DNA from 4 places in the Rahnella sp. BIGb0236 genome. Region 4 is predicted to be linked to each of the others. Evidence: predicted binding sites of a transcription regulator. Region 4 holds the regulator's gene; each other region holds the start of a gene.

Region 1 (3,166 bases), 110 kb from region 4:
GCTTGGCACCACGCCCATGCGGCCAATGGTGCGCAGGTGCACGGCTTTGCTGCACAGCAGTAAAATCGCCAGCGGCAGGGTCGAACCGACGCCACCAATCAGCAGATAGTGATCCCAGAATCCTTGCAGATAAATGTGTGGCAGCGGCGCACCGGCCTGCAATGCGGTCTGATTGAGCGCCAGATTAGTCATCCAGAACGGGTTCATGATGCCGGTAACAATCAGCGCACCGTGAATACCGGCAAACCACAGCACCTGGCAGATAAATACCGAGATCAAAATCGCCGGCAGGGAATCCGAGGCGGACACCAGCGGTGCCAGCAAATGCATGATCGCTTCAGGAATAATCATGCCGGTTGTCGACTGAATAAACAGGTTCAGCGGATGTAATGTGGCGACAATCACCACCACCGGGATCAGGATTTCAAACGAACGCGCCACGCCGGTCGGCACTTCTTTCGGCAGGCGGATAGTGATGTTGCGGCGTTTGAGCAGCGCATACACTTCGGCGGCATAAATCGCCGTCAGAATGGCGGTGAAGATACCTTCGCCGGAGAAATATTGGGTGGAGATTTGCTTGTCATGGTACGGCGCGGCGACCAGCAGGAACGCCATAAAGGCCAGCAAACCGGTCATGATCGGGTCGAGTTTGTAATGCTTGCCGAGACTCGCCCCGATGCCAACGGAGATGAAGAAGGTCATCACGCCCATGCTCAGATACCACGGCAGCATCAGCTGTTCGCGGTATTTCAGCGACAGGTCCAGCCAGCCGCGCGCGAAGCTCCAGGTGGTGTCCGGCGAGAAAGGCGGGAAGATAAACACCAGCATGAACGAGCCGATAATCATAAACGGCAGCGCCGCGATAAAGCCGTCGCGGATGGCAATGACATGCCGCTGTTGGCCGACGCTGCCCGCCAGTGGCGTGATGTGTTTTTCGATGACGTTAACCATCGCCTGATAGAGACCACTCATACGCGGCTTCCTTCCCGTGCGATCAGGCCGTAAGCGAAGTCCAGCACGTTGTCGCCGCGCTGCATGCCATAATCCATCATGTTGATGGTCTCGACCGGAATATTAAATTCTGCGGCTCTTTTGGATAAATCAGCCTGCATGTAACGCACCTGCGGCCCGAGCAACACCACCTGATAATCACGGAATTTTTCGTCAAATTCGCTGGCACCGAAGGCATCGATCTGCACTTCTTCGCCGCGCTCTGCCGCCACTTCTTTCATTTTGCGCACCAACAAACTGGTCGACATCCCCGCCGAACAACAAAGCATGATTCTTTTCATTTTGCTTCACTCCCAGATGATTTATGTTCTGCCCGTTTCTTCTTGCTGAGGGTATTTGAGGCGTTATGGAAACCGGTTTCCATGCCTTCAGGGGAAATGTGCGAGCCTGTTCATAAAATTTCATGCCGTTTGTCCGGCGATGTGAAATGTTTCACATTTTGCGTAAATGTCTTTCGCAGAGAGAAAAAGAGCAGCTAAGGGAAAATGCCGCCTCACAATTATCACCGCACTCTCACACCGGGTATCATCCCTCTGATTTATTCCGCCAATAAACAACATAAAACCCTATTAATCTCACCGGCGAAAAACAATGAAAAATTGATATTGAATGATTTTATGCCCTGAGGATTAATGAATACATTGTCCGGCATTCACCGCTTATTATCTTTAAGGAATGCCTGATGCCGGCGTTTAACACCTGTAAAATAACACGATGTATTCTGCTGGCGTGTTGCCTGCCCAATATTGCCGTCATGAGCGCCAGTGCGGCAAATTACACCCTGCCATTGCTGCTGACGAACAATCAAAAGCTGACCTTTTCCACCAAGGATAACGAAAACATCGTTGCTGATAACCCGCTGATAAAATACGGAATCATGGTCAATAACGGTGCACAACTGACGTTCCTGGCTAACACGTTCAACGCGTCCGGCAGCCAGCTTGGCTCCTCGCTTGTCGCGCAAAATGGCGGTGTCATTAATATCGGAAAAGATTCCGTGATTAATCACAACAGTCAGTCCGGGGAAATTTCCCATGCGGTAACGATACAAGATGCAGGCAGTGTTTTAAATATCAACGACGCGACCCTTAATTCTAACAGTGCGGCAGTGGTGATTAATAGTAACGCCACGGCGAATATGATTAATGCCACCGTTAATGCCCGTAATGCGGACAATGCCTTGGAAGTGAATAATGAGTCCACACTGAATGCCGTTGGTTTAACGGTGAATCATCTGGGGGGAACGTCCAATAGTTCGGCCATTGTTATCAGTAATTCTGATGCAACATTACTGAATACGTCACTTTTGTCTCAGGTTCGTCAGGGAATAACGATCGAAGGTTCCAATGAACGTTTTTCAAATGTCACTTATGAGCGCGGCACCATCATCACAAAGAGTGATCAAAGCAATGCCGTGATAGTGGACTTCGGTAACCTGAAAATGAGCGATGTCGATATCGAAACATCCGGGCAATATGCCAACGGCATGATGGTAGAAAACGGCAGTAATGTGCAGATCAGCGGTGGCTCCATCACCACTCAGGCCCCCATGACTAACGGGATAACCGTGATCGGTGCCAATGATCTGATACTGGAAAATGGAATGCGTATTTCTACGCCAGGTGATACTTCTAAGGGTATCGACCTGCAAGCCGCTCCGATGACGGAGAATGAATTACAAAAACTTCGCCTTGATAATTCAACCATCACCAGCGGCAATGTCGGCATCAGCAAGATTTACGACGGTAATGCTCAATTGGTCATCGATAACGCCACCCGTATTTCAGGCATTAACGCGGCCATGACCTTTGCCGGCAACGGCACCACCACGGTGAATGTCAGTGATCAAAGCCAGATTATCGGCAACATTATCAATGCCACCACCGCGAAAACGAACATGACGCTGGACGCCTCCGTACTGACCGGCGCGGTGCAAAACCTCAGTTCGCTGGCGCTGAATAATCAGTCGGTGTGGAATCTGACCGGCGATTCCGTGCTGGGTAATGTCTCGATGGATAACAGTCTGCTGAACTTCACTCAGCCTCAGCAGGACAGTTTTCGCACGCTGACCGCGAATACGCTGTCCGGCAACGGGGCATTGAACCTGAATACCCGGCTTGGCAGTGATGATTCCCCGACCGATTTACTGCACATT
Region 2 (3,166 bases), on a different contig from region 4:
GCATGGGCAATGCCTCTAACCTGATTTCTGCCATTCTGTACGGCGTGGATCGTCAGGTTGGCGACCATCACGTGCTGATGCCGAAATTCGGCGTGGGATCCTATGTCGGTCAGTTGGACGACCAGCAAATTGCCGACATCTCCAACTACGTGCTGAAAAACTACGGCAACGCCGGTGTGCAGGTCAGCGCGCAGGATGTGGCGGTGTTACGGGCAGGCGGTCCGGTGACATTGCTGGCAAAATTGCAACCGTTCATGGCACCGGCGATGGTGGCTGGCGTAATTGTTCTGCTGGTGCTGATTTTCTGGCTTGGCCGGAAACGCAAAACCAAAGCGGCGTAATCCTTCACGCTGACATGCAAAACGGCCCATGACGGGCCGTTTTTTTATGCCTGAAACTCAGCTTAACCGCGCCCGACCAGCGGCATGGCGCTCGCCATCACCGTCATGGTCAGCACGTTGGTATCGAGCGGCAAACCGGCCATAAACGCCACCGCCTCACCGACGCGCTCCACCGGGATCACCGGTTCCTCAGCAATATGTCCGTCCGCCTGCATTCTGCCTGCCAGCGCTTTATTGCCCATGTCCGTCGCGGCGTTGCCGACATCTATCTGTCCGCAGGCAATGTTAAACGCCCGGCCATCCAGCGCGGTGGATTTGGTCAGACCGGTGATGGCATGTTTGCTGGCCGTGTAAGGCGCGGAATTCGGACGCGGCGACTGCGCCGAAATCGACCCGTTGTTGATGATACGGCCGCCCTGTGGCGATTGCTGTTTCATCAATTTTACCGCCGCTTGTGTACATAAAAACGCGCCGGTGAGATTGGTATTGATCACCGACAGCCAGTCTTCCACCGGCAGTTCTTCGATTGGCACATCTTTCACGTTATTACCGGCGTTATTGAACAGCACATCCAGCCGCCCGAAGGTTTCCTGAATATCCTGAAACAGCGCGGCCACCGACGACGGGCTGGTGACATCCAGCTGACGCGCCACCGCCTGCCCCGGCGTAAACAACGCCACCGCCTGATCCAGCTTTTCTTTGTTGCGTCCGGCCAGGATCACAATAAAGCCGATCGCTTCCAGCGCTTTGGCGGCGCTTAATCCGATGCCGCTCCCGCCGCCGGTTACCAGTGCAATTTTGGTGTCTTCAGTGCTCATTATGTTTCCTTTTAAACCGCCGCCAGCATGCCGCCGTCAATGAATAAAAGATGACCATTCACAAAATCGGACGCTTTTGATGATAAGTAAACTGCACCACCCACCAGCTCTTCCGGATTGCCCCAGCGTGCGGCCGGCGTGCGTTTGCACAGCCATTCGGAGAACTCTTTGTTATCCACCAGCGCCTGCGTCATATCGGTTTTGAAATAGCCCGGCGCGATGCCGTTAACCTGAATATTGTAGCGCGCCAGTTCGACGCACATGCCGCGGGTCAGCATTTTCACCGCGCCCTTTGAGGCGGCATACGGCGTGATGGTGTCGCGGCCCAGTTCGCTTTGCATCGAACCGATATTGATGATTTTGCCGCGCTCACGCTGGATCATGTAACGCGCCACCGCCTGCGACACCAGGAATACGGATTTCTGGTTTACGGCGATCACGTCGTCCCAGTCTTTTTCCGGAAACTCGGTGAATTTATGGCGGCGCTGAATACCGGCGTTATTCACCAGCACATCAATCGGTCCTATGGTGCTTTCAATATGGTCAATCGCCTGATTCACCGCCTGACTGGAGGTGACATCAAAGGAGACCGCATGGGCAATAAAGCCTTCCGCACGCAGGGCTTCCGCCGCTTTTTGCGTCGATTCAGGTTGCGTACCGTTGACGATAATTTCCGCGCCATGCTGCGCCAGCCCTTTCGCCAGCAGGAAACCCAGACCGCGCGTCGAGCCGGTAACCAGAATCTTTTTATTATCCAGTGAGAAGAGATTTGTCATGACGTTGGCCTTATTGAATGCTGATTTAAAAAGTTAGCTTCACTACACCGGTTTACCCTGCGCTAAACTGTGATGCAGATCACCTCGCAGGATGTTAAAAAACCCTGTTACTCCCGCTGTGATCCTCATCATTTTGATAACAATCTTCGGCGCTTTCTGTTTCAATAATCAGGTATATTTGCCGCCCCAACCAGGAACATTCCGCATGAGAAACCAGCGCGTGACACTACAGGACATCGCCCAACTGGCGGATGTCACGAAGATGACGGTGAGCCGTTTTCTGCGCACGCCGGAAAAGGTGTCTCCTGAAACCCGTGAGCGCATCACGAAGGTCATGGAAGAAGTGGGTTATCCGCTGGAAGAAGCCCGCGGACCGGCCAAAGCGCCGCGTATCGGCATATTAGTCCCCTCGTTCAATAACCAGATTTTCTCCGATTTGCTGGCAGGCATTGAATCGGTCACTTCCGCGCAGGGCTTTCAGACGCTGGTGGTCAATTATGATTACAGCAAAGAGCGCGAAGAAGAACACATCATCAACCTGCTCGGTTATCAGCTGGCGGGGCTGATCCTCACCGACTCCGTGCATACGCTGAAAGCCGATAAGTACCTGAATGCGAGTGAGATCCCGGTGGCGCAGGTGATGGATCTGGATGACCCGCACGGGCGTATCGCGGTGGGATTTGATAATCAGCAGGCCGGTTACGATATGGCCAATACCCTGCTCGCCAGCGGCAAAGAGCATGTGGTGTATTTCGGGTCGATGTCAGATGCCCGCGACCAGAAACGTTATCAGGGCTACAGCCGCGCGATGTCTGAACGCGGACTGACACCGGTGCATATCACGCCCAATAAAGTGTCATCGGTGTCTATCGGCGCAGGCATGTTATCTATGGCGCGCCAGCTCTATCCGCAGACCAATGCCATTTTGTGTACCAACGACGATATTGCGGTGGGCGTGTTACAGGAATGTATCAAACTGGGCATCCGCGTACCGCAGGACATGGCGATTTCCGGCTTCCACGGGCTGGATATCGGGCTGGCGACGACCCCATTATTAGCCAGTGTGATTACGCCACGCTTTGAAATGGGCAAGGTTGTGGCTGAGATATTGCTCAAAAAAATCAGAAACCTGCCGACCATTGAACGGGTGGATTTGCACTACCGCATCTCCCTCGGCGGCACGATTTAATCCTCTTTTCTTACTGAATTTCCCTCTTCCATCCTGCACGCC
Region 3 (3,166 bases), on a different contig from region 4:
TGTCCATGCTTGATCGATAGATGAAGTCATACTGCGAGCTCCTCATTGGCGTGACACAGCGCCTGAAAACGGCGCCAGTGAATAGCAAAATCCGTGTGATTACGGGGAATGTAGTGGCGTTGCTCGAAATTCGTGGCAACGATGCGACGAAATTCAGCGGTATCTTTGACGGCGTTCAGCGCCATCAGCTGGCAACCGATATTGCCCAGCGTCGAAGCCTCAACCGGACCGGCGCTGACGCTGACCTGACAGACATCGGCACAAAGCTGGTTCAGGAACTGGTTCTGGCTGCCGCCGCCGACGATGTGAATGTCTTCCAGCGGCATGCCTTGTAAATCAGCCAGTTGTAAGGCGATTTTGCGATACAACATGGCGAGGCTGTCGAGAATGCAGCGTGCCAGTTCAGCCTGAGACTCCGGCACCGGATCGCCCGCCTGACGGCAGGCATCGCGAATGGCATCCACCATCGACGGCGGATTAATAAAGCGGTCTTCGTTCGGGTTAATCAGATAGGTGAACGGCGTGACGTTTTTCGCCAGCGTGATCAGTGACGGCAGATCCTGAATATTCAGTTCGCGGCACACCCGCTGGAACAGCCACAACCCCATGATATTTCTCAATACCCGATAGCTGCCGTTAATGCCGCCTTCGTTAGTGATGTTGTCGTGCAGTGCCTGCGCATGGTTGAAGGCTTTCGGGCTTTCGATGCCCATCAGGGACCAGGTACCGGAGCTGAGATAGGCGCTGCGGGAGCTGGTGAGCGGGGCGGCCACCACCGCGCTGGCGGTGTCGTGTGTCGCGACGCTGAATACCGGCACGCTGCGTCCGCGCGGACTTTTCCACTGTCCGGGCGAATTGCCCGGCTGCGTCGGTTTTTGCAGCCAGTGACGCGGAACGCCTGCCAGTTTCAGCAAATCCTCATCCCAGTCGCCGGTGGCGAGATTAAGCATCTGCGTGGTGCTGGCGTTGGTGTATTCCCAGTTCATTTTGCCGGTGAGGCGATAGAGGAAATAATCCGGGATCATCAGCATGTGTGCGGCTTTGCTGACGATGTCGGGCTGCTGTTCGCTCAGCGCACGCAACTGGTAAAGGGTGTTGAAGGGCATGAACTGAATGCCGGTTTTCTGATACAGCGTCTCGCGGCTACATTGCTGCGCCATCCGTGCCATCACGCCGTCGGTACGGCTGTCACGGTAAGCGACCGGCAAACCGACCCGCTGACCCTGTTCATCAAGCAATACGTAATCCACACCCCAGGTATCAATGCCGATACCGTCAAGCGGAACGCCGGAAGCATCGAGGCGATTCAGCCCCTCAAGGATGTGTTTTTCCAGCGCGTCGAGGTCCCAGGTGTCGTGACCGTCAACGCGGATCAGGTTGTTGGGAAAACGATGGATTTCCTGCAATGTCAGCGTCGCTGCCGGATCGGGATCCTGACGGGTAAACGTCGCCAGCATCACCCGGCCGCTGGAAGCGCCGAGGTCAATAGCGGCAAGATGGTGAGTTCTCATAGCGGCCATTCCTTATTGAATATGCGGCCAGTGTAGGGGAGGCGTTTCGGGGGTACCTTCCGGTGATTGCCACCGGTTTTGGCGGGATGGCAGCATTAAAAAGGTAGATGCGAGGCAGATCACATAACGCTCCAAAGCTGGCTCATGCGGGGGGTTGCAACGTCAGCGTAACGCCGGAGAGGCGATTGTGATCTTTACCGCAGATCCGCATCACGACAGGGGCAATCTTTGAAATATGACCGCTTATGACGTTTTTAACGCCGTGGTTTGAAGGTAAGGAGGCCGCGTGCAGGGTAGGGTTGTTTCCCGAAGCATAATGATGTTGAACCGGAGGCAAACAATGACGTTACTGAGAGGTGATGATTATTTTGCGGCACCTGAGCTGACCGTGACGGTCGAGCGGCGTCTTCCGCAAGATGTCTTCCCGGAGCACTACCATGATTTCCACGAGATTATGCTGGTGGAAAGCGGATCAGGTGTGCACATCTTTAATGACAACCCTTACACACTGACGGCCGGAACGGTCTGTTTCGTGCGCGCCAGCGATCATCATCTGTTTGAGAATGTGGACAATCTTCGTCTGACCAATGTGTTGTTTCGCTCACCGAAAGCCTTTCGCTTCATTCAGGATGTCGGCCATTTTTTGCCGCAGGAACACCACTATCAGTCGCAGATCCACTGGCAACTCAGTCCTTGTGTGTTGCAACAGGTCCTGAACTGCATCACGCAGCTGGAGGCGCTGCCTGCCAGCGTGGAAATGGAACATATCGCCACGCGCGAAAGCCTGTTTTTACAGCTGCTGATCCTGCTTTATCAGGACTGTTTCCAGCCACAATTGCGAGATACATCGGAAAACAAGGTCAATCAACTTTTGCAATGGCTCCAGTCCCATTACAGTGAGGATGTTAACTGGACTGAAGCCGCAGAACGTTTTTCACTGGCGCTGCGAACCTTGCACCGGCAGATGAAGCATTACACGGGCATGACGCCTCAGCGGTATCTCAACCGGCTGCGTTTATTAGAAGCGCGCCGTCGCTTACATCATAGTGATCAAAGCATTACCGATATCGCGTATGCCTGCGGGTTCAGTGACAGTAACCATTTCTCGACGCAATTCCGTCGGGAGTTTTCGGTGTCGCCAAAACTCATGCGTGATCAGCTACGTTAAGCGGCACCCTCTTGCGGTCTTCGGGATAACACACCGAAATCGCCTCGTTTATTTTGTCGTCAAACGGGTATGAGATTGCTGCTATGTCATTGAGACTGAGTAAGAATGACTTCTTCCTGACCGGCATGAATTCGGTCGTGGTGGCCGAACGCCATCCCCAGGCGGATTTCCCCAGCCATGACCACGATTTCGATGAACTGGTCATCGTCTGGCGTGGAAATGGTCTGCATGTCTGGAACGATATCCCTTATCCCATCACCTGCGGTGATCTGTTTTATATCAACGCCCGGGACCGGCACAGCTATGAGTCAGTGAATGAACTGGCGCTGGATAATGTGCTGTTCTGCCGTGAGCGTTTCGGGCTGGCGGCCGACTGGTCACAACTGTTGCCGGAGGAGAACGCCAGTCAGGAACAGCGATACTGGCGGCTTAGCACGCTCGGGATGTCGGTTTTGCGCGATAAAGTCGATGAGCTGGCGAAAGAGTG
Region 4 (3,166 bases):
GTGGTAATCAGGGGATGACGCTGACCGAAACGGGGCGTGCATTTGCGCAGCGTATGCAATTTATCCTCGAAGAACTTGAGCGCGCCGCCGATGAAATTCGCCAGATCGAACAATATTCGCAGGGCTCCGTCGCCATTGGATTTTCATCGCTGCTGGCGCTGACGGTTTTTCCCGGACTGGCAGGAGAATTTAAGACGCAGTTTCCGCAGTCCAAACTGCTGATCAAAGAGGGGCAACTTTCCACGTTGTTACCTGCACTGCGCGAAGGGAAACTGGATTTCGCGGTCGGCACCGCCGGACCGGGATTTCCGCTGGAAGATCTGGTGCGTGAGCCGCTGTTCAGCGCCCCTTTCTGCGTTATCGCCCGGCGTGGACATCCGCTGGCAGACGCCACAACTCTGGCGGAATTACAGGATGCGCGCTGGCTGTTGCCCGAAACGGATATGGGGTATTACCAGCAAATCAGGATATCGATGGGAGGATTTCATCAGCCGGCAGCGGAAATGCCGGTGCATACAGATTCGGTGGTGTGCGGGCTAAATATGGTGTTGCAGTCTGATTATCTGACCATTGTGGCGCGGGCGATGAAAGCGCCGTTTGGGCTGGAAGAAAGGTTGAGTGTGCTCAATATCGATACCCTGCCGCAGGCAGAATACTGTGTGCTTTACTCGCAAAAATCGCCGCTGACGTTTGCCGCGCGGCGATTTTTGGATTTATTGCGCAGCCAGTGCCACGCGCATGACTGGTCGTAACTTATTCGACGCTGATCACTTCAAAGCTGTGGGTGATGGTGGCCGCTTTACCCAGCATCAGGGACACGGAGCAGTACTTTTCGGCAGACAGGCTGACCGCACGCTCGACAATCTTATCGGTGAGATCTTTACCGGTGACGATGAAATGCAGATTGATGTGCGTGAATAAACGCGGTGCTTCTTCGCGGCGCTGCGAGGTCAGTTTCACTTCACAATCGCGCACGTCGTTGCGACCTTTTTGCAAAATTGACACCACATCGATCGCGCTGCAACCGCCCGCAGACATCAGCAGCATTTCCATCGGGCTGGGGGCTTTATCGCCCGCGTTGCCATCCATTGAAATCTGATGCCCTGACGCTGACTCACCTAAAAATGTCAGCCCTTCAACCCATTTAACACGTGCGTGCATGAACTATTCTCCCGGTGAATAAACTTGTCGATATCCGCTCTCAGAGTACCCTTTCACCTAAAATCTGGCAACGTAACCCGATCGCCATCATGCTGAAGCGAGACAACAGAAGACAGCATCACAAACCTGTGCTACAAACAAAGCCGAAACATACTTTCCAGTGAATTGCGGTGACGGTTTTCGCGGTTTAAGAACAGAACCCACGGTGATAACAGCAATAAACAGGCTGTTGCACTCCGACACCCGCTTGCAGCATTTCTGGGGAGTTATATGCTGAAAGGGCGCTTTTTACGTTGAAGTGCCGTACAGGGAACTCTGAGCCCTGTGATTTTGGGCAGCGATAACAACAGAGGATAATAGCAAATGGTTCTCGGCAAGCCACAAACAGACCCGACTCTTGAATGGTTCCTGTCTCACTGTCATATACATAAGTATCCGTCTAAAAGTACGCTGATTCACCAGGGTGAAAAAGCCGAAACGCTGTACTACATCGTGAAAGGGTCGGTTGCCGTCCTGATTAAAGATGAAGAAGGCAAAGAGATGATACTGTCCTACCTGAACCAAGGTGACTTCATCGGCGAGCTGGGACTCTTCGAAGAAGGTCAGGAACGCAGTGCCTGGGTACGTGCTAAAACTGCCTGCGAAGTGGCTGAAATTTCGTATAAAAAATTCCGCCAGCTGATTCAGGTAAACCCGGATATTCTGATGCGTCTTTCCGCGCAGATGGCTAACCGTCTGCAAGTGACGTCAGAGAAAGTCGGCAACCTTGCCTTCCTCGACGTAACAGGCCGTATCGCTCAAACCTTGCTTAATCTGGCTAAACAGCCTGATGCAATGACCCATCCGGACGGGATGCAAATCAAGATCACCCGTCAGGAAATCGGCCAAATCGTCGGTTGTTCACGTGAAACAGTCGGACGTATTCTCAAAATGCTGGAAGATCAGAGCCTGATCTCCGCACACGGTAAAACGATTGTCGTTTACGGCACACGTTAATCCCTCAAAAATCGGCGCGGCAGAACACTGTCGCGCCTTTTTTATGGGCTAAGCTTTACCCATGACGCTATGGCGAAGACTGTTTTACCATCCTGAAATAAATTACGCGCTGCGCCAGACGCTGGTGTTGTGCCTGCCTGTCGGCATTTGCTGGCTGTTCGGCAACCTGCAAATGGGTCTGCTTTTTTCACTCTGTCCGGCCTGTTGTAACGTCGCCGGTCTGGATACCCCGCACAAACGCTTTTTTAAACGCCTGATGATCGGCGGTTCACTCTTTGCTGTGAGCAGCATTCTGCTGCAACTGATGCTGGAAAACTGGCACATTCCCCTGCCGCTGATCATGCTGTCTCTGGCCCTGTTGCTCGGCGTCACCGGCGAAATCAGCCCGCTGCATGCGCGTCTGTTGCCCGGTGCGCTGGTCGCCACCATCTTCACGCTGAGCATGGCCGGGATCCGGCCGATGTGGCAGGCACCGGTGTTATTTGCCGCCGGCACCGCCTGGTACGGATTGTTTAACTGGTTATGGTTTCGTATCTCCAAAGAACAGCCGATGCGCGAAACCCTCAGCCAGCTTTATCTGCAACTGGCGGATTATTTCGAAGCCAAATACAGCCTGCTGACCCAACACACCGATCCCGAAACCGCCCTGCCGCCCTTACTGGCGCGCCAGCAGAAAGTCATCGACCTGATTGCCCTGCTCTACCAGCAACTGCACATGCTGCCGCAGCACGGGCATCATCATCACCATAAGCGGCTGTTTCAGCGTTTTCAGGTCGCGCTCGATTTGCAGGAGCACATCACCGTCAGCCTGCATCAGCCGGAAGAAGTGCAAAGGCTGGTGGAAGAAAGCCATGCCGAGGCGGTGATCCGCCGCAACGCGCAGGTGATTTCTGCGCGGCTGCGGGTGATCGCCGACGACATTCTTTATCACCGGTTATCCGGGCGTTTTACGATGGCGAATGAACTGGCGGCGCTGGAGAAAATCGCCGCGCGCACGCCGGACAATCCG

Evidence for each region. The regulator CRP, encoded in region 4, controls carbon source genes, mostly activating them, when cyclic AMP is high. The targets are predictions, from matches to a motif close to ATGTGANNNNNNTCACAT.
Region 1: a site for CRP is predicted at 1,432-1,449, ahead of EDF78_RS10850 (PTS sugar transporter subunit IIB). Genes of this name have one in related genera too.
Region 2: a site for CRP is predicted at 2,003-2,020, ahead of idnO (gluconate 5-dehydrogenase). Genes of this name have one in related genera too.
Region 3: a site for CRP is predicted at 1,619-1,636, ahead of rhaB (rhamnulokinase). Genes of this name have one in related genera too.

What each region holds. Positions count from the first base shown of each region.
Region 1 is NZ_SOAO01000004.1:251,132-254,297, reverse strand. It holds gene EDF78_RS10855 (PTS sugar transporter subunit IIC) at 1-972, opposite strand, end outside; gene EDF78_RS10850 (PTS sugar transporter subunit IIB) at 969-1,292, opposite strand; gene EDF78_RS10845 (autotransporter outer membrane beta-barrel domain-containing protein) at 1,694-3,166, shown strand, end outside.
Region 2 is NZ_SOAO01000003.1:494,044-497,209, reverse strand. It holds gene EDF78_RS09085 (cytochrome c) at 1-341, shown strand, start outside; gene EDF78_RS09080 (SDR family oxidoreductase) at 404-1,159, opposite strand; gene idnO (gluconate 5-dehydrogenase) at 1,171-1,935, opposite strand; gene EDF78_RS09070 (LacI family DNA-binding transcriptional regulator) at 2,141-3,124, shown strand.
Region 3 is NZ_SOAO01000005.1:258,408-261,573, reverse strand. It holds gene EDF78_RS12845 (L-rhamnose isomerase) at 1-30, opposite strand, end outside; gene rhaB (rhamnulokinase) at 27-1,511, opposite strand; gene rhaS (HTH-type transcriptional activator RhaS) at 1,852-2,679, shown strand; gene rhaR (HTH-type transcriptional activator RhaR) at 2,763-3,166, shown strand, end outside.
Region 4 is NZ_SOAO01000004.1:365,617-368,782, reverse strand. It holds gene EDF78_RS11330 (LysR substrate-binding domain-containing protein) at 1-752, shown strand, start outside; gene EDF78_RS11325 (OsmC family protein) at 754-1,161, opposite strand; gene crp (cAMP-activated global transcriptional regulator CRP) at 1,525-2,157, shown strand; gene EDF78_RS11315 (YccS/YhfK family putative transporter) at 2,219-3,166, shown strand, end outside.